DNA from 4 places in the Paenibacillus sp. J22R56 genome. Region 4 is predicted to be linked to each of the others. Evidence: riboswitches for the same ligand, from Rfam matches in the RefSeq annotation. Region 4 holds a riboswitch; each other region holds the start of a gene.
The links. A riboswitch is a leader RNA that binds a small molecule or an ion and turns the genes downstream of it on or off. The one in region 4 is predicted to bind cyclic di-AMP.
Positions count from the first base shown of each region.

Region 1: it holds a riboswitch for cyclic di-AMP, as region 4 does, so the genes downstream of both, AC0YNT_RS29715 (C40 family peptidase) here and AC0YNT_RS19980 (KamA family radical SAM protein) in region 4, are expected to answer to the same signal.
Region 2: it holds a riboswitch for cyclic di-AMP, as region 4 does, so the genes downstream of both, AC0YNT_RS01985 (TrkH family potassium uptake protein) here and AC0YNT_RS19980 (KamA family radical SAM protein) in region 4, are expected to answer to the same signal.
Region 3: it holds a riboswitch for cyclic di-AMP, as region 4 does, so the genes downstream of both, AC0YNT_RS09420 (hypothetical protein) here and AC0YNT_RS19980 (KamA family radical SAM protein) in region 4, are expected to answer to the same signal.

Region 1 is NZ_JBWDNV010000017.1:25,626-33,469, reverse strand. Features, by position in the region: gene AC0YNT_RS29735 (RNA polymerase sigma factor) at 1-310, opposite strand, end outside; gene AC0YNT_RS29730 (YwhD family protein) at 372-896, opposite strand; gene AC0YNT_RS29725 (M1 family metallopeptidase) at 1,001-3,007, shown strand; gene AC0YNT_RS29720 (hypothetical protein) at 3,058-3,879, shown strand; cyclic di-AMP (ydaO/yuaA leader) riboswitch at 4,190-4,346, shown strand; gene AC0YNT_RS29715 (C40 family peptidase) at 4,352-4,819, shown strand; gene AC0YNT_RS29710 (MFS transporter) at 4,947-6,164, opposite strand; gene AC0YNT_RS29705 (GNAT family N-acetyltransferase) at 6,268-6,786, shown strand; gene AC0YNT_RS29700 (EAL domain-containing protein) at 6,792-7,844, opposite strand, start outside.
Region 2 is NZ_JBWDNV010000001.1:470,791-478,634, reverse strand. Features, by position in the region: gene AC0YNT_RS01995 (hypothetical protein) at 1-286, opposite strand, end outside; gene AC0YNT_RS01990 (CPBP family intramembrane glutamic endopeptidase) at 439-2,034, opposite strand; cyclic di-AMP (ydaO/yuaA leader) riboswitch at 2,285-2,445, shown strand; gene AC0YNT_RS01985 (TrkH family potassium uptake protein) at 2,518-3,858, shown strand; gene AC0YNT_RS01980 (potassium channel family protein) at 3,876-4,538, shown strand; gene AC0YNT_RS01975 (LysR family transcriptional regulator) at 4,918-5,793, opposite strand; gene AC0YNT_RS01970 (succinate dehydrogenase cytochrome b558 subunit) at 6,040-6,711, shown strand; gene sdhA (succinate dehydrogenase flavoprotein subunit) at 6,739-7,844, shown strand, end outside.
Region 3 is NZ_JBWDNV010000003.1:322,315-330,158, reverse strand. Features, by position in the region: gene AC0YNT_RS09440 (DHA2 family efflux MFS transporter permease subunit) at 1-1,035, opposite strand, end outside; gene AC0YNT_RS09435 (aldehyde dehydrogenase) at 1,207-2,574, opposite strand; gene AC0YNT_RS09430 (lysoplasmalogenase) at 2,661-3,323, shown strand; gene rlmN (dual-specificity RNA methyltransferase RlmN) at 3,495-4,565, opposite strand; cyclic di-AMP (ydaO/yuaA leader) riboswitch at 5,297-5,490, shown strand; cyclic di-AMP (ydaO/yuaA leader) riboswitch at 5,613-5,791, shown strand; gene AC0YNT_RS09420 (hypothetical protein) at 5,909-6,328, shown strand; gene kdpF (K(+)-transporting ATPase subunit F) at 6,515-6,592, shown strand; gene kdpA (potassium-transporting ATPase subunit KdpA) at 6,620-7,844, shown strand, end outside.
Region 4 is NZ_JBWDNV010000008.1:200,398-208,241, forward strand. Features, by position in the region: gene AC0YNT_RS19960 (YheC/YheD family protein) at 160-1,209, shown strand; gene AC0YNT_RS19965 (CapA family protein) at 1,223-2,290, shown strand; gene AC0YNT_RS19970 (C40 family peptidase) at 2,544-3,056, opposite strand; gene AC0YNT_RS19975 (alpha/beta hydrolase) at 3,356-4,468, opposite strand; gene AC0YNT_RS19980 (KamA family radical SAM protein) at 4,524-5,540, opposite strand; cyclic di-AMP (ydaO/yuaA leader) riboswitch at 5,725-5,861, opposite strand; gene AC0YNT_RS19985 (hypothetical protein) at 5,946-6,296, opposite strand; gene thiD (bifunctional hydroxymethylpyrimidine kinase/phosphomethylpyrimidine kinase) at 6,358-7,185, opposite strand; gene thiO (glycine oxidase ThiO) at 7,214-7,844, opposite strand, start outside.

The DNA of each region.
Region 1 (7,844 bases), on a different contig from region 4:
TGACGGCTATCCGGGTAATCCACGTCTTGAGGCCGTCCATTCGGAACTCCGGGAGGGAGCGATAGATTTGCAACAGCGCTTCTTGCGTCACGTCCTCCGCATCATGCGGCGAACGGATGACCGCATACACGGTTCGATACAGATATGGCCCATATTCGTCGACAAATGATTGAAACGCCTCAGGACCGCCGTTCTTGATGGCCGTGATCCATTGTTCGTCTTGAATCTCGCTCTCCTCCCTTCCCGATAGAATAGACGACGGTCTAACCGCCCTCCCCTGCACTTCTGCGAAAATATTATTTTTTCCCATAAAAAAACCGGAGATTCGCTTGGCATCCAGCCTTACGACCCCCGGTTTTATGACGTTCCTTCTAAGCCAGTGCTTCCTTAAGCGATTCCGGCGAGTTGTTCCACCATTCTTCGTTATGCTCGATCAAGAGCTTACGGAAAGCCGCTTTCTCTTCTGCATCAAGCTCCTCAAGCTTGTACTTACGCTTAATTGCCGCATCAAGCTTGTTCACGTGGTCAGCGAGAATTTTCCACCCGCGGCGTGCTTCTGTATCGACCCACATCTCACAAGCTGTTGCCCCTGCATAATAAGTAGCACCTGCTTCATTACGCTCTACAGCTGTCCATACGATCCAGCACTTCCGGCCGTTCGGGCAGTCTTCTTTGTTCGGAGTGAACTTGATACCCCGCTCCACCTTACTCTTCGCATGCATCGCGCCGTCATCGATATAAGCAACGCCTCCATCAATGATGACACAAGATACTGCACTTAAATCTATCGTTCCGGCTCCAAAGCCTTTATGTTGTTTGTTGCTCACTACGTTAAGCGCGAGCGACTTCTTTTCTTTCTTTTCCGGTTGTTCCGGCTGTCCTTGCTGCTCTGTCATAGCTCTTCCACCTTCCCCGTACAATAATTCCATTTTAGCTAATAATCCGCGAAAAGCAAACATATACATGCTGTAGATGCTTGTCAACGGGAGGGAAATGTATCATGTCTCCACGCTACGTCAAACGTTTGCTCTTGTTTACGCTTACCGCCGTCCTGCTCGGCCTCTCTATCCAGCAGGGCTTCGGCCGCGCTTGGCAATCTCAATATACTTATGCATTTGCCCCCGCCGCCAAAGCAGCGACCGATTCTGCACCAAAATCGGCCAAGCCGCCTGCCTCGTCCCAACCTGACCAGGTAGCGCCTAAGCCGCAGGCTCTTAGCAAAAGGGTCACCGAGTACCATATCAACGTTGCGCTTCGCGATGATATTCGGTACTTAGACGGACAGCAGACCGTTACCTGGACCAACCCAGGCAAAAAAACGGTGTCCGAGCTATACTTCCATCTCTATCCGAATGCCTTCATGTCGGACAAAACCACGTTTATGCAGGAGTCTGGCGGCAAGCTGCGCTCGGACAAGGCAACAGAAGCCAGTCAGGGCTATATGAAGCTGCAGACACTGGAAACGACGGAAGGGGAAAGCCTGCTTCCACGGCTGCATTATGTACAACCAGATGACAACAATCCGAACGACTTCACGCTGGCCAAGCTTAAACTTCCCGCACCAGTAGCGCCAGGCAAGTCCGTCACCTTACAGATGAGCTTTGAAGTGAAGCTCCCAGAAGTATTCGCCCGTATGGGCTACTCCGGCAACTATGTGATGGCAGGACAATGGTTCCCTAAGCTGGCCGTTTATGAGACAGCGGGTACAAGAGGCCGGACATCGGAAGGCTGGAACATTCACCAGTATCATGGCAACTCCGAGTTTTACAGCGACTTCGGTATTTACTCCGTTCGTATTCAAGTACCGGATTCCTACATTGTTGCAGCTACAGGCTTCCAGACCAAAGCCGTGGAGAAAAAGGACAGCAAAGCGATCTATCAGTTCTACGCCGATGATGTCCATGACTTTGCCTGGTCTGCTTCTCCGGATTTTATCTACTTTGAAGATACCTTATCTGGGCCGGGTATACCGGGTGTCCGGATCAAGCTGTATCTCGATCCCGCGCATGCAGAGCTGAAGGACCGTTATATGCATGCGGCTAAATCCGCGCTTTCTAAGTATGGACAATGGTATGGCGAGTATCCGTATTCCACCCTATCCATTGTTGTCCCACCTAAAGGGGCGAATGGCTCCGGAGGGATGGAGTATCCAACGCTTGTGACTGCTTTCGCAGCAGAGACGAGTAATCCTGGCTACAGCCTTGAGAGAACGGTCATTCACGAGGTTGGTCATCAATATTGGTACGGTATGGTTGCCTCGAATGAATTCGAAGAAGCATGGCTCGATGAAGGCTTCACTTCTTATGCAGAGGATAAAGTGATGGCTAGCGAATATGGTGTTGAAGCGAATCTGCCTCTGGAAGCCAGCTACATGACCGCTCCCGCTCCTCTGAAGCAGCCTTCCTGGGCTTATCCGAGCAATAACGTCTATGCGGAGAATGTGTATATGCGGGCGAAGCTCGTACTTATCGGCATTGAGAACCAGGTTGGCGAAAAAATGATGCAGAAGATCATGCGCACTTATTTCCAAAAGTTTAAGTTCAAGCATCCCTCAAGCGCTGACTTCCAGCGGGTTGTCGAAATGGTCACGAAGCAGAAATGGACCAATTACTTCGACCAATATGTCTACAACAATCAGATGGCAGACATTTCAGTAGAATCTATTAATGTACGACCCGTTGAACAGGATGGAGCGCCCATGTACGAATCAGTGGTGCTTATCCAGCGTAATGGCGGCTACAACGGGCCGATTCCGGTAGTTCTGAAGTTCAAGGACGGCACAACCATTCCGAAGACTTGGGATCCGGAAGACTCTCAAATCCAATACAAAGTGGTCCATAGCTCCCCGCTTGAATGGGTGGCGATTGATCCACAGCATACAAACGTGCTCGACAACAAACATATTAACGATTATTTGAAGGCGGACTTATCGGAAGTTACACGTACGCGCTGGAGTCTTGGCGCCTCTAACGTTATCCAGGGACTGCTCGGATTACTGGGCTGGTAGGCATGCTTTCGAAGTAGAATTGCTTCACAATTCTTTTAAGGAGGTTTGCAATGAAAAATCATATGATGCAAGGCTGGCGGCTCGCGATCAAGCACTTCTATATTGTCATACTGCTGTTCCTATACCAGCTGCTGTGGGGGTTCTTCCTGTACCGGTTTATCGATTCGGTTGTCTCGCCGCTGCTGCAGCGATTCCCGGATCACTCCCCTGCGAATTCAGCGATTCAGCTATTTATGAGTGAAGCTCAATTCCAGATCATGAAGACGGATTTGCTTACCCCATACTTATGGCTGCTTGGCGGCTTATTCGCAGCAAGGATGCTCCTCTCCCCTTTGTTTAACGCAGGACTGTTATACTCTCTGCAGCATGCCTCAGAATCCGGAGGTACACAGTTCCTTCAGGGCATTCGAAAAGCATGGAAGCCTGTAACGCTGCTTTACTGGATCGAGACGTTACTCGCCCTTGCTCCTGCATGGTGGCTGGCACCTAGGGGACTGGATGCATTACTTCACAGTCGTTCAATCGGAGATCTCCTGCAGCAGCTGCTTCCCGCTGCGGGAGGCTGGTTGATTTGGGGTATCCTGCTCCATCTCCTCTTCCTCGCCATGCAATTTGGCGCTACAAGTGAGAAAGGCGGCGGCATTTTCCAATCGCTTGGTGTTGCGATCAAGCATCTGCTGCCTTTCGCCGGCTTATCACTCTTAATGTGGGCTATTGGTTCGGGAATTGGATTGTTTGTCACAAGCTTTTCTCTTGTATGGGCCGGATTCATTGCCCTGATTGTCCATCAGGGTTACCATCTTGTCCGTACCTTGATGAAAGTATGGACTCTAGCCTCCCAATACGACATTTTGAGATCAAAAGAAGTTTAAAATTTTCTCATAATTATAGAGGCAGCCCGCCCTGCGACCTAGTCGTAGCGCGGGTTTTTCGCGTTTTTTCGGGAAGGCTTGTCTTTCATTCTCCAAATAAATCAACATATTTGCTAGAAAAAACACATAGTAAAGAGTTAGTAAATCGGAATAGTGCTAATCTGCTAGTCTGTGCGTCCTATAAAGATGCGGCCAACCGCAAGATCCCCATTTTTCCGCTTAGATTAGCCAAAAGGTTCCATGAGAATTATTAGAATTTGCCAGATTGGGGAGGAGATAAGCGAAAATTACCGAATAGTTACCAAGTACATAATTTACACTGCCAAATTCCTTGTACTGGAAACGGGGGAACCACCTCTGGGTGAATTGACTTCGACGTCCGATTATGAAGATCGGCGCCTGAGAAGTCATAGGGATCCTTCAACCGAACCCCACAGCTAACCTCGTCGGCATTGGAAGGAGTTTCACCGTTTTGAAAAAGGTTACTGCACTTATTCTTGGGCTTGCGCTAATGCTGGCTTTCCAAGCTGGAAGCGTTTTCGCAGACTCCAAAATGGACGGCATTGTCAGTGATTTAATTGGCACGCCGTACGTTGCAGGCGGAACATCATCGAAAGGATTCGACTGCTCTGGTTTTTCTTCGTTTGTATTCGAGAAAATGGGCGTTGATCTTCCTCGTACATCCGCTTCGCAAGCACAAACAGGTAAGAAGATCGCCAAGAGTGATCTGATCGCCGGAGATCTCGTGTTCTTCAACACGAACGGTCGTGGTGTATCTCATGTCGGCATTTATGTAGGAGATGGCCAGTTTGCTCACGCTTCGTCCAGCAAGGGCGTTACGATCAGCAATCTCAGCGACTCCTATTATGTAAATCGGTATGTGACTGCTCGACGTGTCATGGACCCTACTACTTTCACCAAATATGCCGACGAACAATAGAATTGAGCGGGCCCGCTTCAATTGAAGCGGCAGGCAAAATTCCTACAATAAAGCCGCATGCTGCTTGTCCAACTGGACAAACCGCTTGCGGCTTTATTGTTTGTTTGTTGCTATTCGGATTAGGTTGTTAGGACACTGCCGTCGCCTGCCGCCTGCCTAACGCCAGCATCGCAAGCAAGACGACAAACATCGCTATAATAAACGCTCCGAGAATCCAGACCGTACGGTCTGCACCATAGCTGTCCATCATCCATCCCGTCAATTTCGGGAAGATCGCACCGCCTATCCCGCCGCAAGCAACAAGCAGGCTGGTCGTCCGCTCTGTCATGCCTGGAATAAGTCCATTCGCAAATACAAGTGCAATGCCGAATACACCGGAGAAGAACAATCCACTTAATCCGACAAGGACCAGCATGCCGCTTAACTGGCCGACCGCTCCCATCGCAAGAATGATAATACAGGCTCCTGCAATGGCGACAAACAGGTATCGGAAGTAGCCGACACGATCTGCCAGACGTCCAGCGAATAGTCGGCCAAGAATCATCGTGCCCCAGAATAGGCTTAACGTGGAAGGCGCGCTCGCCTCTGTCATGCCGGACCGCTCAATCATAATAGACGGCAGATAGTTGGAAAAGCTCATCTCCACCCCAACATAGATGACGAAGAACAACGCAGAAAGCAGCAAGAACGGAAGGGCTGCTCTCTTATAACCAAACCATCCTTTTGTTCGCGGTGCACTGGTTTCCCGCTCTACATGTTCCTTGTTGGCTCTGCCATGATAACCAATCTTGTCATCTATCGATCCAAATGATAGCGTCATCCATAAGATAAAGGTTATGCCGGCAAGAGCAGATAGAATTGGGAAGGATACCTGCCAAATATCATATTTGATCAATATACTTGCCATGGTCGGCATTAAGAAGGCTCCGATACCAAAGAACGTTTCCAGCTGGGTCATCGCATTAGCTTTCCCGTTCTCCTCTGCCAATTCAATGACCATTGCTCCGATAACGGATTCCGTCATCCCAAATCCAAAGCCTGCGAACAAGGCGATAAACAGCATCAGCCCCCACGAATCGGGAGTCAGACTGTAGGCTGCTTCACCAAGGGTCAGAAGCCCTAATGAGAGGAGTACTCCCCCTCTTTTGCCAACCTTTGACGTAATAAATGGAGAGAGCAAGACACCCACCAAAAAACCAAGAAACTGATTCATCATCCATTGCCCGCCGTCATCATAAGACAAGTCGTACTTATCGAGCATCTGCTCCATGACCGAGCCGCCCACGACATGAGCTAATCCAATGACGAGATAAGACAAACAGCCAAGTGCTATTAATTTGCGCATCGTAAAAGTTCTCCTTAGATATCCTTCAGCCAAATCCGAATGAAGTCGATAAGTGAATGTTATAATGGAAAAAAACTTATTGATTCATGTTGAGGGTATACAAATGACTAATTTTTCCGATGAGCTTTATTATAAACGATCCTTGGTGGACATGACTATCCAGCCAATGGAAATGGAGCATGCCAAACAAATCTGTGAATGGCAATACGAATCGCCGTATGACCTATACCACTGGCCTTCCTGGGACATCATGCAGCAGGACGAAATCGAATTCGGCGATCCAGTCCTGCGGCGCATGCAATATGCTGCCGTCTTGAATCGCAGACAGGAGCTCATTGGTTTTGCACAATTTTTCCCCATTGTTGGTGTAACACGCCTCGGGCTTGGATTGCACCCTGCCCTATGTGGCAGAGGTATAGGAACGGACTTCACCCGATTGATTACCACTGAAGCCATTCATAGAGCTCCCAAGAACAGTATTGATCTTGAGGTGCTAACCTGGAATGTTCGAGCGATTAGAACCTATGAACGAGCAGGTTTCATTGTTGACGATACTTATGTAAGACAGACGCCGGAAGGACCAGCAGAGTTCCATTGTATGGTGTACCAGTCCTCCCCTTAATATCCCTATAAGCGATAATAGTCAGGCTCAGGATCTTTCATATCCACAAATAAAATAATGCCGGGTTTAGCCAATACCGATACGGTTCTGATCCATGCTCTCGAATCGAGGTCGGTATAGGCTCGTGATACCATAGAACGACGTTTCTCGCTAAGCTGTACCACATTGGGAACAAAATACGGGCGCCAGCTCCAGTTCGCTCCGCAATATTCATCCTCCCGCCGCCAGCTTCCATCAACTGGCCTTCTGGAATAGTTGGACGAAATTTGAATGCCGTCATCTCGGCACAGGTAGACACGGATACAGTTACTGTCCAGCTCCTGCAGTAGTCTGACGATCCATTCGTTATCTTCTTCTTCCAGCTCCTCCAGATGACCAATCCGGTCAACCCTGCCTGCCAGCCTGTCCGACAAATACCGCCAATAATTCTCCGAATAGAGCTGCAGCTGCCGATGTGCCTCCAGCTCTTCTTCTAATAAAGAAGCAAACCGAAACGGCTGCTCGAAATCCGGCTCTGCCTTTGCAAACAAAAAGCCCTGAACATACCGGACACCTGCCTGCATCGCTCTCGCCAGATCCTGCCTAGTCTCGACACCTTCCGCAAGCAGCGATGCGCCAAGCTGATCAGCGAGCGCCGAGAAGGAGCGCAATGTACCAAGATAACCGTCGTGGTTCGCACTTCGTTTCAGCATATGCATGTCGATTTTCAGGATATTCGGTTGAATGAGCGCAATCCGATCTATGCCGCTAAAGCCGCTGCCTACATCATCAATTGCGATAAGACAGCCCTTAGCACGGTACATATCAATAACCTCGCGCAGCTCCTCCATCTCGCCATTAAAGCTTTCTTCGGTAATCTCAATGACAACTCTGCTCGGGTCGATCTGGTATTTGTCGAGCAGAGAGAGGGTATAGAGCTCCCCGGATTGCATACCGTGATGCATCCAGTTTGGCTTTAAATTAATAAACAGCATTGGAGGCTGGTCCGTTGCCGCGATTTTCTGGAAAGCCTGCTCGCGTAAAATGCGGTCCACTGCAATATGATCCTCTAACGGAAT
Region 2 (7,844 bases), on a different contig from region 4:
TTCCGCTTGATTTGTCTCCTCGGTTGCTTGGAATCGCTGAATTATCAGAGCAGCCGGATGATTTGTGACCACACTTGCAGCTATTCGATTTGTGTTCACAACATTTGTTTGAGGATTTGTGTTCAAAGCAGCAATTCTTCTTGCCGGAAGATTTGTGCTTGTTACCGCTTGATTTCTTTTTACCAGATGATTTGTGTTTACTGCCGCTCGATTTTTTGCCATTGTCATTGCATTTCTGACTCGAGCTTTGTTTATTACCGCTGTAACCGCTGATTTTTGTTGACAATCCTATCACCTCCATAATGGTTTTAATAGAGTATATTAATGTGAATAGAATTGCTCTTGGACAAACGTTACCCTTTCTATTAAATAGGCTTTTCGGACAGCAAAAGGGATGTATCGTTGAAGGATACATCCCTTTTTAGCTTCTTTACGAGGTCAGGCTCGTATGTGTCTACGGTTATGCCAGAACCTTATAGTCCAGGCGACAATGACCGGAAGAACCATATAGATCAAAGCAGCTGTAATATTTACAGCTCCTCCTACACCAATGAGCTCGAAGCTCATAAGCAAGCTGTCCAGTATAGCATGAGTGAAAACGGCTGTAATAAAGCCATATTTGAGGAAGATCAAGCAAAATACCGTTCCTAGAATAACGAGCTCTACGATCCGAGTATAGAACGGGAAGATCGGGTAGCCGACATGACCAAGCGCCCACATGGTTGTAGGAATAAGGGTGGCCACAAATGTGTTTTTGAACCACTTCTTAAATAAGGCAATCCCGAACAACCGGAATATCGCTTCTTCGGAGATCGCCGCACACCAAGCCATCATTGGCATGAGCCACAGCATATTCGTATTAAATGGCGATTGAGTAGCATCGCTGGTCGCCCATGATCCGGCAAGAAACTCCATTGCAATCATAATAATAGCCTGACAACCCAATATGACAGACGCAAAGAGATAGGATAGTCCTACGCTGCGCCATACATGGTCCCCATAACCCCGCTCGCGGAAGCCTGGCCATAATGGACGTTTTTGCGACCGCCACATTCCGTCACCGGCAACGAGTGCGAAATAAACGGCTAGTCCTACTGGAATAAGCAGGACGACAGTAATGATGATAGTCGCATTCATCTCTGCGTCTGAGCGGATCTGTTCTCCCAAGGAAGCCATAATGCCGTCCAGCACGTTCAAATTGTTATAAATATAGAACACGATGAACACAAAGCTGATAAAAACGCCTCTTTTAAATGTAGTGTGCCGGCGGTACAGAATCGCATAAATAATAGAAAGAACCAGTGATATAAAGCACATATAGGCCAGACTGACGATGGATAAAATACTGCCAATGTCTTTCTGACCATCTACATACGTTATGTAGTTAGCAGGAGCCTGGAAAGCTGGCTTATATCTTGTAATAACCGCTTTATCATCAATCAAGCCTACACCGATAATAAGCTCGAGCGTTGCATCTCCAAGCTTATATCCTGTTGGATGCAGGACAACATCGCCGTCATCATTGATGTACAAGCTCTTTAGTTCTTCTGAACGGAAGCCTTTGGTAATGGCAAAAGCTTTCGCAGCTGTCTGCAGAATCTTTCCATTATCAGTTGGAGAGGCACCAAGCCAATGCCAACCTGTAACACTGCCGCTTGTCATATGAACGTATACAATGGCGTTGCTGCCGTCTTCAAGATCAAGATTAACCTGGAAGGTATCCGTCGGGAACTTGGTGTCATAATGGTCCTCATACGTCTTAAGTAAGTCTTCTTTAGAAAAATAACCGTTTGCCAAACTATCGGTTTGATAAATCGTATGGGACGATACAGCAGCTTCATGAAATTGCTTATTGACGAAGGCTTCTGCTGTCTGGGCTGCTTCACTTTTAGAAATGACCTTTGGGGTTGTTGAGTTGGAGAATAGCTGGTCGCCAGCAATTGGGCCAATTTGTGTAAAGATAAAAATAATTGCACCTGCAACAGCAGCCCACAGGAAACGTCTCCATTCATGGGGAGCGATGGTAGGGATCATACATAACCTCCATTTCGAATTCAGACGATACTTATCTAATGTAACCTTATCATTATTAGCCTGAATTATCCAATAGAGGCGAAAGGAGAGGATGCTAACGGTAAGCTGTGAAATAAGGACTTGCAGCCAGCAAGTGACCATTTGCTCCATGTGATTGACCGTTTTTGAACGAATACCGCTTAATTATCGCCTAAGCCCATTTTGATCGCATCTGTCATTTGGGCGTATAATCGATAACGTCATATTAATTGAATAGCAACAGCCGAATTTCGTCATGAAAACGGGGGAACCAAAACGCTGGCCGGAGCAATCCGTCAGCATGGGGTGAATTTTGAGCATTTTGCTTGAATAGGGCTGCCTTTCCAGGCCCGAATCCGTCAGCTAACCTCGTAGGCTGGGTGGAACAGGACTCATATAGCATTGGGGTTCCCGTGCTTTTTTTTATGCCCAATTTTGGAAATGTCCGATATAAAGGAGTGACACATGTCCCATTATTTCAATATATTGAAATGGCCGCCGCCGCGAATTCTTGTATTTGGCTTTGCCGCCATTATTGTGATAGGTGCCTTTCTGCTCACGATGCCGTTTGCCTCAAGTGACGGTTCGAGACTTCCTTTTATTGATGCACTATTCACAGCAACCTCGGCGACATGTGTAACCGGCTTAATAGTGGTAGATACAGGTACATACTTCTCTACCATCGGCAAAGTAATTATACTTTCCTTAATTCAGATCGGCGGTCTTGGTTTTATGACAATGGCCACGCTTATTGCACTTGTACTGCGCAAGCGGATTTCACTCAAGGAACGGTTGATTTTGCAGGAAGCGATGAATCAGACAAGTATGGAAGGCATTGTTAGATTAATCCGCAGGGTCATTATTTATTCTCTTACAATTGAGCTTGTTGGCGCCATCCTGTTCGCGATTCGCTTTGCCTTCGATATGCCGTTTGGCAAAGCCGTTTGGTTTGGCTTTTTCCATGCGATCTCATTCTTTAACAATGCAGGCTTTGATATATTCGGCAACTTCCGCAGTTTGACGATGTACGCAAGTGATCCGCTCGTTAATCTGGTGTCGATGCTGCTTATTATTTTGGGCGGACTTGGTTTTGTCGTTATGGCAGATTTACTGGAGTACCGTAAAAACAAGCGGCTCTCCCTTCATAGTAAAGTTGTTCTATCCATGACCGGGACTCTAATTGCTGTTGGCGCTATCGTTATCTTTATCTTTGAATTTTCGAATAGCAAGACGCTTGGTTCATTGGATTGGGGAGGTAAAATACTGGCTTCCTTCTTTCAATCGGTTACGCCAAGAACGGCAGGGGCTAATACTTTAGACTATACACAGCTGCGGCAGGCTACAGTTTTCTTCACCATTATTCTGATGTTTATCGGTGCCTCTCCTGGATCAACCGGGGGCGGGATTAAGACGACTACCTTTACGACGATGATTGGTGCGGTTATTGCTATGATCCGAGGCCGGGAAGATATTGTTTTGTTCCATTATCGGCTTGGTAAGGACCGGATCTTTAAGGCACTGACGATTACAATGCTGTCGCTCACGCTGGTTATCTTTGTTACGATGCTGCTGTCGACAACAGAAGATCAGCAGTTTCTAAAAATTTTATTTGAGACAACATCAGCCTTTGGTACGGTCGGCTTAACGGTCGGCATTACTCCGGAGCTGACGGATTTCGGCAAGATAGTTATCGCGTTAACTATGTTCGCAGGCAGGCTTGGACCGCTTACGCTTGCGTATGCGCTTGGACCAAAATCAGAGAAAGAGCTGTACAGGTATCCGGAAGGCAAAATTACGATTGGATAGGGGAATAGAAAGAAAGAATGAAAAACAATCAGTTTGTGATCGTAGGGCTTGGGCGATTTGGCTCCAGTCTCGGAAGAGAGCTTATCAAATTAGGCTATGAGGTGCTCGGAATCGACCGGGATGAGGAAGCTGTCCAAGAAATGAGCAATGTGCTGACTTATACGGTGTCTGCGGATTGCACGGATGAGGAAACTTTACGATCATTAGGCGTTCGTAATTTTGACTGCGGGGTTGTCGCGATTGGCGATGATATTCAGGCCAGTATTCTGACGACTATTTTACTGAAGGATCTTGGCGTGAAGCGGGTTGTCGCCAAAGCGATGAGTGAGCTGCATGGACGTGTACTCGAGAAAATCGGAGTCGACCGCGTCGTTTATCCGGAGCGGGACATGGGTATCCGGGTGGCTCATCAGCTTGTAAGTCCAAATCTGCTTGATTATATCGAGCTGTCGAAGGAATATACAATTGCTGAGCTTTCGGTTCCGAATTGCCTGAATAACAAATCTCTGAATGATTTGAATCTGCGTGCCAGATTCGGCTGCAGCATCGTTGCGATTAATAAGCCTACCGGTATTATAATAGCTCCTACAGCGACGGATGTTGTGACTGAAAAAGACGTGATGGTTGTCATCGGGACAAACGAGCAGATTGAACAGTTTGAAGAAACGATTATCAGGTGATGATAAGGATAGTGGGCGCAGTTAGCGTTCTCTGTCCTTTTTTATTCCGACTGTCGCTGGTCGCTGGGGATGGGATGGACGGGGATGAATGGGGCGGGATGGCTCTGGTGGGACGGGGGATCTCTTACGGCCGCTGTTGTCCTTCCTTTGCTCTGAATTGGTTTACATAGGTGTAGCAAAGGAAGGACAAAGGCGAACGCTCCGCTCCTTCAGAGATACCCCTTACCCACCGAGCCCCGCACCCAACCATGCCCCGTCCCTCCATCCCCCCTGCGCGGGAATGTAAAGAAGGACAGTGAAGGGCGCGCTAAAAAGCGCGGACAACACTGTCCTCCCCTGCGGGGAAGAGAGAAGGACAAGACAAAGAAGCAAAACCAGATTACTGGCCGAGCTCAGCAATCCACCTGCGGACAGCAGGGTGGAGATCGGAAGGGTCGTTGTGGATCAGGCAAGTTGTTCGCTTGGTTTCTTCTAGCTCACGGATAGGGACGACGATGAGTTCGTTGTCGGCTAGCAGTTGCTTGCGCATATAAGATTGCGGGAGCAGAGTAGCCGCGCGGCAAGTATGAAGAAGACGGACAATTGCTTCGAAGGAGTCAATCTCCATACGGACATCAGGCTGAAGATGGTATTTGGCGAATACTTCGTCTGTCAGCCTGCGGTACCACGTTCCTTTGGAGAATAGAATCATGGGTAGTCCGTTCAAATCTTCAATTGTAAGCTCCTGACTGGTAATGGAAACACTAGTTGGAATGACGAGCAGCAAGTGATCATCGAATAGTGGAACACAATGAAGCTGGGAATCCTCAATCATCGAAGCGATGATCGCGATATCTGCTTTATTGTCCCGGACTAGACTAACGATCTCATGTGTTTTGCCGGTTACCGCTTTGATGTCAAATTCCGGATGACTGGCGTTTAGCGTCTTAATGAAATCGGGTAATGTAGTCTGAAGGGTTGTAAGACTGGCCCCAATAGTAATGGAAGTCCGCCCTGCAGCCGTATATTCGGAAACGGAATCCATATAACGGCGATGCAGCCTGCGCAGGTTCACTGCATATTCGTACGTCAACTGACCAACTCGTGTCAGTTCAAGCCGTTTACCAACCCGCTCGAACAGCTTGGCTCCAATCTCCTCCTCCAGTTTGGCAATTTTGCGAGATAGGGCTGGCTGAGACAAATTTAGAAGGGCTGCCGCTTTATTCATGCTGGAATGTTCAACAATTGCTGCGAACATATTGAATTCTTCGATCATTATCGTCACTCCGGTCGCTTATGCGAAATTGTTATAATAAATTATAATAAATATGCAATTCCATTATAAGTCCAAAAGGAGTAGGATTAAAGGGGTAGCTTTAGAGGAAAGTCTTCACAATGACGTGGAGTGAATCTTTTCACACCTGGTGTCGACTTTTGTTGACGGACGTAAGTACCGGGGGTAAAATGTAGAATGGTTTGTCAACAGTAAAATGTGATGGAGTACTGGAAAGGAGAAGTATTAATGAACGGAAATTCGTACTACTGGCGCAAGCTGCACTCTCTTCTAGGGGTGATTCCGCTCGGTGGGTTTATCATCGTGCATGCGCTCGCCAATTTTCAGGCGTATGAACGTGGGCCGGAAGGCTTCACTAAGGCAGTAAGCTTCATTAATGATCTGCCTATTGTAACGCTGCTCGAAATTTTCGGTATTTACCTGCCGATCTTGTTCCACGGTATTTATGGCCTATACATGGCTTATCAGTCGAACCTCAACTCGGGACGGTTCCAATACGGCCGCAACTGGGCGTTCACGATGCAGCGTATTACGGGGGTTATTACCTTCATCTTTATCTTCTGGCATGTGTTTGAAACTCGTGTGCAAGTCGCACTGGGCAATGTGACACATGAAGAGCTTGGCTCGACGATGCATGATATCGCAACAAGCCCTGCTTTGTTTATCTTGTATCTCATTGGTATTCTGGCTGCGGTATTCCACTTCAGCAATGGCCTTTGGGCATTCCTTGTTAGCTGGGGGATTACAGTATCGCCGAAGGCACAAAAAGTTTCGGCGAACATTTGCATGGTCATCTTTGTACTGGTATCTGCGCTGTTCATTCTGTCCCTTATCGCTTTCACAGGTGACGAGTTCAAAGAAGCAGCAAGTGCCGCATTGGCATTGACCAATATCGGTTAGTAGTATTTAGACAAGGAGCGAAACGTTATGGCTAAAAATAAAATTATCGTCGTTGGTGGCGGACTTGCCGGCCTTATGGCAACCGTAAAAGCGGCGGAAGCGGGCGTGCATGTGGATTTATTCTCCGTCGTGCCGGTTAAACGTTCCCATTCCGTTTGCGCGCAAGGCGGCATTAACGGCGCTGTTAATACAAAAGGTGAAGGCGACTCCCCTTGGGAGCACTTTGACGATACCGTCTACGGCGGCGACTTCCTCGCGAACCAGCCTCCGGTAAAAGCAATGTGTGAAGCTGCACCTGGCATTATTCACTTGATGGACCGTATGGGCGTAATGTTCAGCCGTACACCAGAGGGTCTGCTTGACTTCCGTCGTTTCGGCGGTACGCAATATCACCGTACAGCCTTTGCAGGTGCAACAACTGGCCAACAGCTGCTGTACGCACTGGACGAGCAAGTTCGCCGCTGGGAAGCAGCTGGTCTCGTAACGAAATACGAGCACTGGGAATTCCTTGGCGCTGTATTGGATGATGAAGGCATCTGTCGTGGTGTTTCAGCGCAAAGCCTGCGCTCGATGGAAGTACATACTTTCGTTGGCGACGCAGTTATTCTCGCATCCGGCGGTCCTGGTATCATCTTTGGTAAAACAACAAACTCCGTTATTAATACTGGTACTGCAGCAAGTGCGGCTTACCAGCAAGGCGTACATTACGCTAACGGCGAATTTATTCAAATTCATCCAACGGCAATTCCAGGCGACGATAAACTTCGTCTGATGTCTGAATCTGCTCGTGGTGAAGGCGGCCGGATCTGGACTTATAAAGACGGTAAGCCTTGGTACTTCCTTGAAGAGAAATATCCTGCTTACGGCAACCTTGTTCCGCGTGATATCGCAACACGTGAGATCTTCAGCGTCTGCGTTGATGACAAGCTTGGTATCAACGGCGAGAACATGGTATACCTTGACCTGTCGCATAAAGATCCGAAGGAGCTTGATGTTAAGCTCGGCGGTATCATCGAAATTTACGAGAAATTTATGGGCGACGACCCGCGTAAAATTCCGATGAAGATCTTCCCTGCAGTTCACTATTCGATGGGCGGCATGTGGGTTGACTACAACCAAATGACGAACATCCC
Region 3 (7,844 bases), on a different contig from region 4:
CAGACTCAGCCCGATTACAACGAGCCAGCGAACCCCAATTCGGTCAAACAAATAACCGCCAATCGGCATCATGCAGGCCGATGCCAACGCTTGCGGGAACAAGGTCAGTCCCGTATCAAACGCACCGTATCCACGTCCTTGCTGCAGGAACTGCGGCAAGAGGAAGATTGCGCCAAACAGCGAGAATTGAACGATCCACTGCACCACAATTCCAAACGAAAAGTCGACAGAACGAAATACACGGAGATCAAGCAGCGGATGCTTCACGCGGAGCTCAACAAAGATAAAAGCAATAAGCGCAATACCGCCAACAATAAGTCCGCCGATCGTTTTATCCGAAGTCCAGCTTTCAGCACCTTGGTTAAGACCATAGGACAGCGCTGCGAATGCAAGCGGACCTAGGATCATGCCTGGTATATCGAAGCCGGCAAGTTTCTTGGTATCCAGCTTCGGCAGCTTCCATAGACCAAACAATACGCTGATGATGCCAACCGGCAGATTAATGAGGAATATCCAGCGCCAAGAATGGTATTCGACCAGCCAACCGGAGAGAACGGGTCCAATCGCCGGGGCCAGCAGAATCGGTACCCCAAGCAGCCCCATCACCTGCCCCACCTTATTCGGCGGGCTGAGACGGTAGACATAAGCCATCGCTACTGGAAGCACAAAGCCGCCGCCAAGCCCTTGTATGACACGGAACATGATTAGCATCTGCGGGTCATTCGGAAGCGCACATAGCAGCGACCCCAATGTAAAAAGTACGACCGAGGTCAAGAAAATTGTCTTCGCACCAAACCGGTCAGATAACCAGCCTGCCAGAGGGATAACAGCTGCCTGCGCAAGCATATAGCCCGTTACCGTCCATTGAAGAGTAGGAAGCTGCGTATGGAAATCCTCCACGAGCTTCGACAGTGCCACGTTCATCGCAGTTGTATCGAGAATAACCATAAAGCAGCCTAAAATAATCGCAACAAGCGGGAGAAAAATACTTTTTAATTGAAATTCCTGCTCCGGCTGTGTAGGTGTTTGTTCCATCCGTTCATTACCTCCTCAATTGACTGCTCCATTACGCCAAGGATGTACGGACGAGTGCTGTAAAGTAATGGTTTTGCCTCCCCATGTTACTGAGCAAACCGGGAGAAGTCAATCGAAATTTTGGTAAAAAATAGATATGGGCCTTTCATGCATTTACCGCTATTCCAACCCTTATTTCATCAGTCTCCGAATGATCGCTAGGCCGCCTTTTGCCGACGGATATCGGAATGCGAAATCAAACTTTGTTGTTTGCTTCAGCACGCTTTTCATATGGGAGAACGTACGGAAGCTCTCCTCGCCATGATAAGCGCCTGTGCCGCTCTCGCCTACCCCGCCAAACGGCAAGTAAGGGGTCGCCAAATGCATAAGCGTATCGTTAATACACCCGCCGCCAAACGGTACAGCCTCCGTCACCCGCTTCTGAATCGCCTGATTATCACTGAACAGATACAGAGCAAGCGGCTTTGGTCTCGCATTAATCAGATCAATAGCCTCCTGCAGTTCATCATAGACAAGCACCGGCAGGATGGGGCCAAAAATCTCTTCCTGCATAACCGGCATACTCCAGTCCACATCAGTCAGGACAGTTGGTTCAATACGCTGAGACATTTCATCAACACGCCCGCCTATAGTAATCTCACCATTCTGGAGAAAATCACATAACCTCTGAAAATGACGCCCTGATATGATTCTCCCATAATCCGGATGCTCCAACGGATCTTTGCCGTAAAACTTCGTAACCGACTTGTGCAGGAGTTCTATGAATTGCTCCTTCACGCTGCGGTGCACGAGCACATAATCGGGAGCAATACAGGTCTGCCCAGCATTTATAAATTTGCCAAAGGCAACCCTCTTGGCCGCCAGCTTGAGGTTAGCATCATGATGAACAATGGCCGGACTCTTGCCTCCAAGCTCCAGCGTAACCGGCGTCAAATGCTTAGCAGCTGCCGCCATCACTTGCTTACCTACATTCACACTGCCTGTGAAGAAAATTTTATCAAACGGAAGATCAAGCAGCTCCTTGCTTACTTCAACTCCGCCCTCCATGACGGTAATGTAAGCTGGATCAAACGTATCTTGAATAAGGGAAGACATCACCTCAGACACTGCCGGTGACAGCTCCGATGGCTTGAGCACAGACGTATTGCCTGCAGCGATTGCCCCAACAAGCGGTGCTATCGCCAGCTGGAACGGGTAGTTCCATGGAGCAATAATAAGTGCCGTACCTAGTGGTTCCGGCACGATATATCCTTTACTGCCTATGTGGGTGAAGGCCGTCTTCACTTTGGCGGGCTTCATCCACCGCTTAAGATGCTTTTGCATGAAGGAGATTTCCTTATACACAAGCCCTATCTCGAGCAAAAAAGATTCCTTTTCACTTCGGTTCAGATCCTCGCGAAGAGCCTGCATGATCGCAGCCTCCCGCTCCTCGATCACCTGGCGCAGCTTAGCCAGCTGCCCTAGACGAAACTCCAAGCTCCGGGTTGCACCCGTACGATAATAGGCCTGCTGCTTTTCAAATACTTGTAATCCATTCATCCTAAACCCCGCCTTTTCGATAGAAGACTATGTACTAATAAAAGGAATTTATCTGTGCTATAGTAGGACAAAAGGAGCGATGACAATTGAATAAAATAATGCCAGCACTCATTTTGCTTATGGGCTTGCTTTACATTTTTATCATTCCTTCAGAACCGCATGCCGTCAAGCTAATTTTCAAAAGTATACCGATGCTCCTTATCATCGTTTATGCCTACTTGCAGCCTGGCGATAATGGTAAGCGGTTTCAGCACATCCTGCTCATCGGCCTAATCTTCTGCGTCATCGGCGATGTCACTCTCGACAATTTCATTGTTGGGCTGTCAGCCTTCTTGATCGGACATTTGTTTTATTTGAGCGGCTTCTTCGGGCAATGGCAATTCTCCGTATGGCGGCTTACCGCTATCGTACCTATTGGAGCATATGCCGTTTATATGGGTTATGAGTTACTTGATGCGCTCACTAAATCAGGAGATGGCGGTCTGAAAGGACCTGTCCTTGTTTATGTAACAGCAATTTCCTTAATGAGCTGGTCGGCCATAATGTCCGGCAACAAATGGGCGATAGCTGGCGCATTGCTGTTTATGGCCTCGGACTCCGTACTAGCCTGGAATAAGTTCATCTCGGAGGTTGCGAGCTCCGATGTGATCATTATGACGACCTATTATGCCGCGCAGTTCTGCATAGCAGCCTGTATTGGTCATAAGACCCGCACTGTTCCTAAGCGTAAACGGCTGCACCGTCCTTAGGTCTATGCTTTCGAAGTAAGAATTGCCACAAAGAGCATGTTGAAATTCTTTTAAGAGGAGCAGCATCGTTTCGCGGGTGAAATATAAGCGTAGTATAGAGTAAATTTATACTTTCTTATATTTGAAGCAAAAAGCCATGATCCTCTGATCATGGCTTCTTTTATAGCTGCGTTATCCGACTTTTTCCTTGTTCATCTGCTTACTACGCAGCTGGCCGCAAGCCGCATCGATATCGGCGCCATGCTCCAGACGGACGCTAACGCTAACCCCTTGCTTCTTGAGCGTGTCGTAGAAGCCTTTGATGGAGTCGTTCTCACTGCGCTGGTATTGGCTGTGCTCATCAACCGGATTGTAAGGAATCAGGTTCACATTCACGAGCGAACGGCGGCGGTCACCCACCAGCTCGGCAAGCTCAAGTGCATGCTCACGATGATCGTTAACATCCTTCAGCAAAATATATTCAAGCGTAATCCGGCGGTTCGTCTTCTCGAGGTAATAATCAATCGCCTGCATCAGCTTCTCGATTGGAATGGCCTTGTTAATCTTCATGATCCGCGTACGCAGCTCATTATTTGGTGCATGCAGCGATACGGCAAGATTGACGCCTTGGTCCTTATCAGCAAACTCTCTGATTTTATCCGCGAGTCCGCTGGTCGATACGGTAATATGGCGCGGGCCAATCGCAAGACCTTTGTGATCCTTCACTGTTGTCAGGAAGTTATTAAGGTGTGTGAAGTTATCAAACGGTTCGCCGATACCCATCACAACGATGTGGCTGACCTTCTCGCCTTGACCTGCTTCATCAAGATGAAGCTGAATCTTCATAATCTGTTCCGTAATCTCACCGCTTGTCAGATCTCGGCTCTTCTTAAGCAAGCCGCTCGCGCAGAAGCTGCAGCCGATGTTGCAGCCAACCTGCGTCGTCACACAGACAGATAAGCCGAATTTATGCCGCATCATGACCGTCTCAATTAAGTTGCCGTCATCGAGCTTAAGCAGCAGCTTCACGGTACCGTCCTTCGACACCTGCTTCGTATGCTCAGCGAGTGTCTGAATCGCGAAGTTCTCCTCGAGCAGCTTCACGCAGTCCGAATGGAGCTCCGTCATATCAGCAAAACTCGTAACCCGCTTCCGGTATAGATAGTCCCATACCAGCGAGGCCCGGGATTTTTTATGTCCGTGCTCGCCCAGCCATGCGATTAATTGCTCTAATGTAAATCCATATATGGAAGGTGTACTCATTATTTATCCTCTTTTCACAAACGCGGCCTAAACCGCATACTGACTCCTATTGTCCCAAAATTGTCGGACGAAAACAAGGGGCGATTCCCGCCAATTGACAGAAGCCCGCAACAGCACTATTCGAATAAGACCCCCGGAGGGTCTTATTACTATTTATCTCCAGCAGAACCTTCGAATAAGACCCTGCGAGGGTCTTATTGCTGCCGCAAACCGGCTAGTTCCCCTCACTTTATCGCTTCATTCGCCGTGATAAGGTCCCCAATGGATCTTAAGTCTACTTTATTCAGTTATCGAACATCAGTTAAGGCCCCTTAGGGACCTTAACTCTTCAAAATCCAGCTAGTTTTCCCCCGTTTGACGCTCCATCCGCTGCATTAAGGTCCTCAAGGGACCTTAACCTCGTCGTTTAACCACTCATCGCGCTAGTTAGAGTCCCTAAGGGACCTTAACCTCGTACATCGTGCTTGAGAGGAATATCCTTACCTGGACTGGACCCTTTGAAAAATGCTGGAACCACCTTTTCTCCCTTCTTCATTCATTTTCAAGCAAAGTTTCGGTGCACATTTATCGCAATCAAGAGATACAGAGACTGATAAAGAGCATTCTAGAGTTCGTCTGCGATGTAAACGCTCTAACCAATCTCATTGTGAGAATTAGACAATATGCCGCCTCTATGTTTCATTTACATTAACCTTAGTCAGGCGTAACATACGATTCAGCAAATGAAATGTATGCTTTATTCGCTGAGTTTCCGTCATGGGAAACGGGGGAACCAAACGATAGGCGCTATTGCATCGGTGTGAGAGCTGGTGTGTCTTGCTTATCAGGGGTGAATCCGGGAAAGGCTGCTCACAGCTGGACCTGGTAGGGCGACTCTCACCGTCCGAATCCGTCAGCTAACCTCGTAAGCGAAGAAAATGTCAGCCACGGCACAGCAAGCTTAAAGCTGCGGAGGCATTTTCCAGGTAGAGAGGATGATGTGTTCTTGTGACCTTATGGGGCCGCGGGGGACTTTCCTCTGCGGTCTTTTTCTAATTATATTTGAAAATGTCTTTATCGCTTAATCTCCTTCACAGGGGAACGGGGGAACCAATCGGATGGCATGCTCAAGCAGCTAGCATCCACGGGGTGAATCGCCAGAACGGCTCAAGCGAGCTTTATGGCGTAGGGCGACTCTTACGCCCGAATCCGTCAGCTAACCTCGTAAGCGTAACAAGAGAGGCAACGATGATCGTGAACATAGGTGCGGTTTATTTTCTGCTGCGCTTATAAGCCACGTGAAGAGTCCCTCTTCCGTGGCTTTTTTGTCGTTGATTCCTCTAATAAAAGAGGAGAGAAATAGGATGAACGATTATATTCTCGTATCTGCACCAAATGTACAGGGCGAGGACTTTATTAAACAATTGCAACATCGGAGAATCCCATTTGCAACGATGGTAAATAATAAGGCCGAATATGAGAGAATGCTCGCACTTGATGTGACTACGATCATTGTCATTAGCACAAATGATGAAGCCACATGGCGAGTGCCGGAGCTTCCGATTGGTCGGATTTTCTTATTCGAGAGAAGCTTGAACCTTTGCTGCCGCTACATTCAGATCTGCCGAAGCTGGACGTCGAAATCGATCTGTGTCATTACCGACAGCACAAACCCGCGACTGATCTATAAAGGAATGGGTGCGAATTATGTGGTTCATTCCAGCAGTGGTGAGACTTCTTTTCTCATATCAAATGATTTCATGGCAAACAGCCAAAACGTTTAAAAATTCCATGCTTACGAAGCAATAATTGCTCAATTGGCTAAAATAAGCCATTTGTGTACCAATTCTTAATAAGGAGAGTAGATTTATGCAGGATATCTATATGGTGCTGCTTCTGGCAGCTGTATTCGTACTCTTCGCCGGATTTATGCAATGGTGTGACCGCTCCATTCAGGAGGAGGAGAAACGATGATAATCACACTCTGTCTGGCCTTACTTATCTTTCTCTATTTAGTGTACGCCCTCATTAATCCAGAAAAATTTTAGTCCCTTAAACGATCGCGGGAGGTCAATATGGATATTTTACAGCTTCTTATTGTGATTGGCGTGCTTGTTCTGCTCGTCAAGCCACTTGGCTCGTACGTTTATCACGTCTACTCGAATGAGCCAAACCGAACCGACCGAGTATTCGGGTGGTCTGAACGAATCATTTACAGCGTGATCGGCTTAAAATCGCGAGCAGGCATGACCTGGAAAAAATACGCGCTTAGCTTTCTTCTAACCAATATCGTATTAGTTGCCATCAGCTATGTGATCCTGCGCTTTCAAGGCGGGCTCCCTGGCAATCCGAATAACATCGGCGGTATGGAACAGACCTTGTCCTTTAATACCGTCATCAGCTTCATCACGAATACGAACTTGCAGCATTACAGCGGGGAGACCGGGCTTTCTTACTTCTCTCAAATGGCCGTCATTATGATGATGATGTTCACATCAGCGGCTACAGGCTTCTCGGTTGCGATTGCATTTATCCGTGGTCTGACGAGCAAAGGCACAACAATCGGTAACTTCTTCGAGGATTTCGTGAAGTCGCATACCCGGATCTTTCTGCCGCTGGCTGTGCTTGTCACGCTGGTACTGGTGGCTTTGCATGTGCCACAGACGTTTGATCCGAACATAACCGCAACAACACTAGAAGGAGCCACGCAAAATATCGCGATCGGACCTGTGGCATCCCTAGAATCAATCAAGCATTTAGGTACCAACGGCGGCGGTTTCTTCGGAGTCAACTCGGCTCATCCATTCGAGAATCCAAACCCACTGACGAATGTCATCGAAATTTTATCGATGTGGGCGCTTCCTGCATCGCTGCCTTATGTATTCGGACGATTCGCGAAAAACCGTAAGCAGGGCTGGGTTATATTTTCCGCGATGATGACCTTGTTCCTTGTCTTTCTGGCAACGGTCTATACCGCTGAGCTGCATGGCAATCCAGCACTGAACAATCTTGGTGTGGATGCCTCACAAGGCAGTATGGAAGGTAAAGAGGTACGCTTTGGTATCGCACAATCCGCTCTGTTTACAGCAGTCACAACAGCAGCGACAACCGGTACGGTAAACAACATGCACGATACGCTGACACCAATTGGCGGACTCGTACCGCTTGCCGAGATGATGCTTAACGTCGTGTTTGGCGGTAAGGGTGTTGGTCTCATTAACATGCTGATGTACGCCATACTCGGAGTATTTATCGCCGGACTTATGGTTGGACGTACGCCGGAGTTTCTTGGACGGAAAA
Region 4 (7,844 bases):
GCTTGCTCCATACTATTCCTTGAACGAGTAAAAAGTACCTTCATTAGCCTCCTGCCCGTTTAGGAATAGGCATTTATCCCATGCCGGACAAATGTCATGCTTCATATGATAATATACAGTTCCGATATCAGCCCAAGCCACAGGACAGGAGAACGACAGATGAGCGACATCTTAGGAATCATGACTCATCGGATTGGCCATCCGGGCAGCTTTGCCAGACATGCCAAATCGGCTCTCACCGAGAAATTCAGCGGCATTCTTGTATACACCCCTAGGGATGTTAATTTAACGACCAGAAAAATTACCGGCAACATTTATCGCGGAGGAACCTGGAGCAAGCAGACCATGCCATTTCCAAAAATCAATATGGATATCGGGTTTTATAAAGGTTCCGATGTCGCTAGAGCTACTCTGGTCAAAAAAGCACCTTCTTTCCCTTTTACCGGCTACGGCATCGGCAATAAGATCCGGATTCAGAAGCATCTGGTCTCGTCTTCTGTACTAAAGCCTTATCTGCTACCCACAGAACCGGTGAAAAATGCGGGCAGTTTTATCCTCTTTCTTAAAAAATATAGAAGCGTCATGCTCAAACCTATTAGTGGCTGGGGCGGAAGAGGTATCGTTCGCGTAACCGTGGAGAAGGATCATTTCAAAGTTCAGACCAACGGAGAGATGACACAAACGATGCATGCCGCGGGTCTCCGTTCTTATGTCCAAAGGGTCATAAGCAAAGAACGGCATATCATGCAGCAGTGGATCGATATCCGCAACAAGCAGGGTATTGTCTTCGATATTCGGTCACTTATGCTAAAGAGAAACGAAGGGGACTGGCAAACGACGGGGATCGCCGTGCGTGAAGCAAGGCGTGGACGAATTACCTCCAACCTGAAGAGCGGCGGTCATGCTTTTGAAGCGAGATCCTATCTAAAAAAAGAATTTGGTGACGAAAAAGGAGACGCTCTCGCCAATTCGATTCGAGAGGTTTCAGAATACATTCCTTCCTTTATGGAGAGATCATATCGTTCCCGGCTCTGCGAGCTTGGGATCGACCTCGCAGTTGATACACACGGCAAACTATGGCTGCTCGAGGTTAACATCAAACCAGGGAAAATGATAATGAGGCAGTTATACGGCCAAAAGGTGTGGGAGCAAACCCTGCATACACATTTTCAATATGCCCGCAGCCTGCTGCCGAAAACCATCAAGTAAACGGAGATGAATCATGAGCACGGAAATAACGATAACCGCGGTCGGGGATTTCCTGATGAAGACGCGAATCATCAACTCTTGCAAAGGCGAGAAGGGTTATTCCTTCGACCATTTGTTTGAGCCAATCGCCCCTTACCTGCGTAACGCCGATCTGACCATCGGTAACCTGGAAACCGTATTCGCGGGCAAAACATCCGATGACGCTTACAGCGTAGTGAAGCGGCATCCGCGGACGAACTGGCCGATGTTCAACTGTCCGGACGCTTTTGCCGATACACTCAAAAATCTTGGCTTCGACTTCGTCTCAACGGCCAACAACCATTGTATGGATAACGGTATTAATGGTCTGAAACGGACACTCCGAATACTAGATAACAAAGGTATTGCCCATACCGGGACGTACCGTACACCTAGTGAAGCGCAGCAAGCTGTTATCAAAGAAGTGAAGGGAATCAAGATCGGTTTCCTCGCTTATACGAAAACAACAAATAAAATCCCTGTTCCTTCTGACCATAAATGGGCAGTCGATCTGATTAACCCGACCAAAATGGTCTCCGACCTGAAACGGTTGAAAGCTAAAAAAGTCGATCTGATCATCGTTTCTCTCCATATGGGAAGAGAATATGCCAATTATCCGGTTCAAAAGCAAAAGGACATGGTGCAATTATTATTCAAACATGGCGCAGACATTATTCTGGGAGCTCATTCGCATACGATCCAGCCGGCTGTTTTCTATAAAAGTGGCTCAGGTATCCAAAAATTCGCTATCTATTCCCTCGGCAATATTATCTCAACACGCCTCTACTACAATGACCACACCCTAACAGGACTCATTACACAGCTCCAAGTTCGCAAATTGGACGACGGCTCGATCCGTATTAAAAAGATCGACTTCATTCCAACGTGGACACGAATATTAAAATCAGGCGGCCGAAGTGAATTCAAGGTCGTCCCGTTATCCCAACATCTCAAAAAGCTGGATTCCACCAACCCAGAAGCCATCCGTATGAAGCGTATGCTCCAGCATGTTAAGCATCATATCGTTAGCGATCCCTCCTCCTTCAGCGCGGAAATCATATAAAAAATGGCCGTACGGATATCCCGTACGGCCATTTTTGTTTCGGTTTTCTCTAAAGGTAATAATAAGGTTTAGCTTTTTTGATTTAGTTAAAACCCAAACGGAGTAGTTCGTATGATTCTTGAGAAGTGAAACGTCCGCCTTTGTTCGGGGGATTCCACCATAACCAACTCGTTCAAGGAATCCCTCGAACAACAGCGGTCGAAAGAACATACGAATACGCAGTTTGCTAGTTAACTCGATCAATAAGCTATCCTTATTTAATTACGCGTCTTCCCACGATGAAGCGAGTTTTATAATAGCTGGAGTTAACATCCGAAACAATAACGTCAGCCGAAGGGCTTGCGTTGTGAATCATTTTTCCATTGCCGATGTAGATACCGACATGACCTACGTCTTTATGGTTTTTCGAACCGCTGTTCCAGAAGAACAACAGGTCGCCTTTTTTGAAGTTGCCGTAGCCTACTTTTGTACCTACTTTAGCTTGATCATCATCATCACGGTTTACAAGAGTAACGCCAACGTTAGCAAGTTTATATACAAGTGCAGTAAAGCCGGAGCAATCTGTTGCGTAAGGTGCTTTCTTCTCTTGACGGTTCTGCCAGCTTACATAATTGACATGACCTTTCAAGTTCATTGCGGTTTGGACAACCTTTGCTCTCTTCGCATCTGCAGACATCGAAGCGGCATCCGCCGTCGTATGTAGCAGCGCTGTTACCGGTAATGCGATAGCCACCAAGAGCATCGCGATTTTTGTCATAAATTTCATTTGTTGTTCACTCCCTATCTTCGTTGATAGGGCTAATTATAAAGAGGCTCAGAGCTGGATAGTACCCGCAAAAATTGGAAACGAGCGGTAAATGAAAGCGTTAAGAATGCTGAAAACTAGGTGTTTCATGAGGTTCACCCACTTTCTGAGAATCATATGAGCTTTGATGAGTATTTTCTTACTTGTTGCTTCGTGGTTCGTATGCTATAATCCGTAATTTTCATATTTTCTCACAATTAAGCCCACTCTCCATAATTAGAGAGCGGGCTCACTTACGGCTTAAAGCCGTGCCTCTTCTATTATAATGCTTTTAAAGCTTCGGCAATCTCGATACACAGATCTTCGGCTTGCGGTACAAAGCCTAAGCGATCGATGAACGCATGGGTGCAGCCTTTGTAACGAATCGTCTTAACCGGAACACCCGCTTCAGCAAGCTGCTTGCTGTAAACTTCCGACTGAATTCGCAAACCATCAAATTCTGCTCCTATGCAAAGCGTACGCGGCAATCCCTTGCTGTCCCCTAGAAGCGGACTGACATAGGGATTATGGACGTCCTCCTCGGTTGGCAGATAAAGCTCCCATGCTTTTTTCCCTTCAGGATCAGCCTTCGTAGGTCGTCCGATGCCAAGCATCGGATCAATCATCGCCCTTTGCTCTTCCGACATCTCGAATTGCGACAGCTCCCAGCGATAACCTTTCACATCATTAAGGAAGGTGACACATGGATAGATCAACACTTGCTGGGCAATCATACGAGTGCCTAGATCCCGGTCTTTGAGCGCTGCTGCTGCAGTTAAGTTGCCACCAGCACTATCGCCGCCAACCGCGATCCGGTTCCGGTCTATGCCATACTCTTCCGCATGCTCGTAAATATATTGAACGGCGTTAAAGCAATCATTAAAACCGTTCGGGAATTTATGCTCCGGTGCCAGCGAATAATCAATATTAAAGACGACAGCATCCGCCAGTTCTGCAATCAGCCGGCATGGATTCTCAACCGCAAATACCGTTCCGCCGATCCATCCGCCGCCGTGAATATAAATGAGACAGGGTTTGTTCGGCTTGCGCATCGATTTACGCGGATAATACCGCCAAAGGCCAACCTCATTATCGCCAAGCTGTATCCGTTCATAACCCGTGTATATCTCGACCGTATTCAAGTTCCGATTCGGAAAACCCATTGAATCTCGAATGAGCTGAAGCTGCTGTTCCGGTGTAGGCGGCGCGGCAGGTGGGTCCTGTTGCTGGCTGACATCCATCCACTGCCTGATCAGTTTAAGCTCATACGGATCCAAGTAACCTGCTCTTGTCTCTTCCGGATTACCTTTTACAATAACCGATGTTCCGTTCAAACTTACTTCTTCCTGCTGAGCCTGTAAAGCACTGACTAGTTCTTGACTGTACTCTCTCATTAAATAGAAGCCTCCCGGGATGTGAGTTACTATCCCTAACTACTTCTACTTCAATTCAAGAACATCCTTTATTCACTTTAGGAAGTTGTTCCTGCGATATATATACCGTATGGTCATCATGATCGGTCAAATCATCAATCCAAGCAGCCTCTGGGGGACAGTCGAGCATCATGAAACGTCCATTGCCATCTTCTTTATAATGATGATATTTTACATAGGCTTTGCCGCTTTCAATATCTAGAAGCTCAATCTTGCCAAAGGTATGCGCCATTAACAATCTGATGCGCTGGCCAAGCTCTGCGGTCAGTACTTTTGCTTGCTCTACAATAGAAAAAATGCTCTTCAGAGACAAAACGGAATCAGCGTATGCGGTATGAGGACGGTTAACGATAAAGGAATAAGGCGTAATCCCGGCTCTGGACAATTGATCGATCAGCTTGCCTAGTACAAGCGGGTCATTATTGACGCCTTTAACAATAGGGGTTTGATTGACGACTATAGCTCCTGCCTGATGCAGCGCATTAAAGGCTTTCTTCGCTTCTAACGTTATTTCGCGCGGATGATTAATGGAAGTCATGATATAAATCCGTTTCTCTGGACTTGAGAACTTATGAAGCATATCTAACAGCTCGGAATCCTCATAGATCCGCATCGGGTTAAAGATCGGGATTCTAGAGTCCAGTCGGATCGTACCTACATGATCCATTTCCCGCAGCTGTTCAATAATTCGGCGCAGCTTAGATGTAGCTAATAAGAGGCTGTCTCCACCAGTCAGTACAACTTTATGGATTTCGGTATGTTCTGCAATATAGGCAAGTCCTTCTGCAGCATGGGAGACGGAAAGCAACGCCATCGAATGGTAGACATGCTTACAGCCACTAGTGTCCTCCAAGGTCTCTCCGTGAGCTTCCCCGGCTGTTGCAATCAGGTGCTTACGGATCGGATCCTTCGGATCATCCCAGTCAATCAAGTTTAAGTAGTAATCATTGACGCGAAAATGCTTCTTAAGCCGCTCTCTCTCCGCCTCTGACAGCCCTGCCGATCTTCCTTTATCAGCCATTGGTTGTACCATTCGTCATCCCTCCAAAAGGTTTGTTGACTTTCTCACCTACTTGCCGGGAAGTCCATCCCACCCCCATGAAAAATAAAAAAAGACCCCAGCAGCACAGAGCATAGGCATGCTCTGTGTGCATGTGGGCCTTTAAACAGAAAAAGACCCTGTTAAAGGGTCTAATAATTCGCAATGTTATTCGCAAAAGACCCATCTCAAGCTGACGAGGTTAGCTGACGGACTCGGGATAGATGGTTCCCTACAGCCAAAGACTGGCTGATTCGCCCCAAAAGATTGGTTTCCCCGCTTCTCGGCGTACCGAGAACTAAGCTTATTGTAATTATCTCACAATTCTTAATATTGTCAATAATTAAGTAAATAAAAATCCCGCCCAAATTTCGCGGACGGGATCCCTGCTATGCTCACTCACTTTTTATCCACCTGAAGAAGAGATAAGTGCTTTACGGAATACGTATCTTTGATTGTATCTTCTGAAATAACATTCAACTTAATCAGACCGGCGATTTTGGAGGAGTCAGGCTTTGAGAGCAGCCGCCATACTTCCGGATCCGGAAGAGCTGCGAACAGCTTTGTCTCGTCGAATTCCTTGCGCTCCTGTGAGACAATCTTTACTTTATAGCTTCCAATCTCAAGTTCCGAGAGCTCCTGCTCGGTACAATGCTTCACAATTTCACCGCGCAGCTCAGATAATTCCTGCTCAATCTCTTTCTGCTTCTGCTTTAATCGGTAATATCGCTTAACCGTCTTGTCTTCCACATTATTCACGCTCCTCTTTCTCATATCTATGATCAAAAGAGCGGAATTAGGACAAGACATGCTATTGAGGGACAAGTCCTCTGCGTCGGTAAGCCCAGTGGTTGGTCGGGCCATGTCCACTGCCGATAGCAATGCTATCCTCAATAGCTGCTTGAATGTACGCTTTTGCTTGACGTACTGCTTCCTCTATTCCAAGTCCCTCTGCGAGGCCTGCTGTCAGAGCTGCCGAATACGTACAGCCGGTGCCATGTGTACGCGCAGTTTCGATTCGCTTGCCCGACAACTCGCTAAAGCTGCTGCCGTCGAACAACAAATCAACCGCTTCTGCTCCTGCTTCATGCCCGCCTTTGATAAGGACATATTTGGCGCCAAAATCAACAAGCTTCTTCGCTGCTTCTACCTTATCTGCTTTATTGCGGATTCCCATCCCAGTTAGATACTCGGCTTCTGGAATGTTAGGCGTAATAATCATTGTAAGCGGGAGCAGCTTGCGGGTGAGCGCCCGGATCGCATCCGCTTGAAGCAGTGAAGCTCCTCCTTTGGCAATCATCACAGGATCAATCACTACCTTCGTCCAACCGAAGAAAACAATCGCCTCTGCGACCGCCTCGATGATCTCCGCGCTGAATAACATTCCTGTCTTCATCGCATCAACACCAATATCGCTGCCTACGGAATGAATTTGTGCCGTTACTGCTTCCTTTGTAAGCGGGAATACGCCTTGAACACCAAGTGTATTTTGCGCAGTTACTGCAGTCAGGGCAGACATGCCGTACACGCCTAGCTCCTGGAACGTTTTCAAATCTGCCTGAATACCGGCTCCGCCGCCGCTGTCTGAACCAGCAATCGTCAAAGCTCTTGCCACTTTCCCGTTTATGTACTCCGACATCTTAATTCTAACCTCCTTTCTATTGTATTTAATGAGTGAACCGTTCAGGCGCAAACGCCGATAACGGACTACCGCCATCGATATAATCGGCAACGACCTGTGCCGTTACCGGGCTAAGCAAAATACCATTGCGATAATGGCCAGCCGCCATAACGACACGGCCGGCAGATTGCTGTAAAGGGCCGAGCAGCGGAAAACCATCTTGCGTGGAAGGCCGAAGGCCTGCCCAGCGATGGAATGGCTCCTGCTCCGCCAGGAACGGGAACGCCTGCTTATTCCATTTGCGCAGCCGCTCGATTCCACGCTCCGTTACACTTGTATCAAACCCCGCTACATCCTCGGATGCACCGCAGACAAGTGTACCGTTCTCCTTGGCAACGAGGTATCCCTGATTGCAGAACACCATATGCTGCACCGGCTTCACTTCCGCCTCATACGCACAGATCTGTCCACGGATCGGGTATACCGGAATGCGTATATCAAATGCCTCTTCCAGTTCCTGCGCCCACGCGCCGTTGCATACAACGAGCCGATCGCCAGTGAAGCTTTGTCCATCCTGCGAGACAACAACGATATCGTTACGCCATTCGGCAACAGTCACCTTACCTAGCTGCTCAAAGATCTGAACACCGATTAATCGGCATGCATGCTCAAGTGCC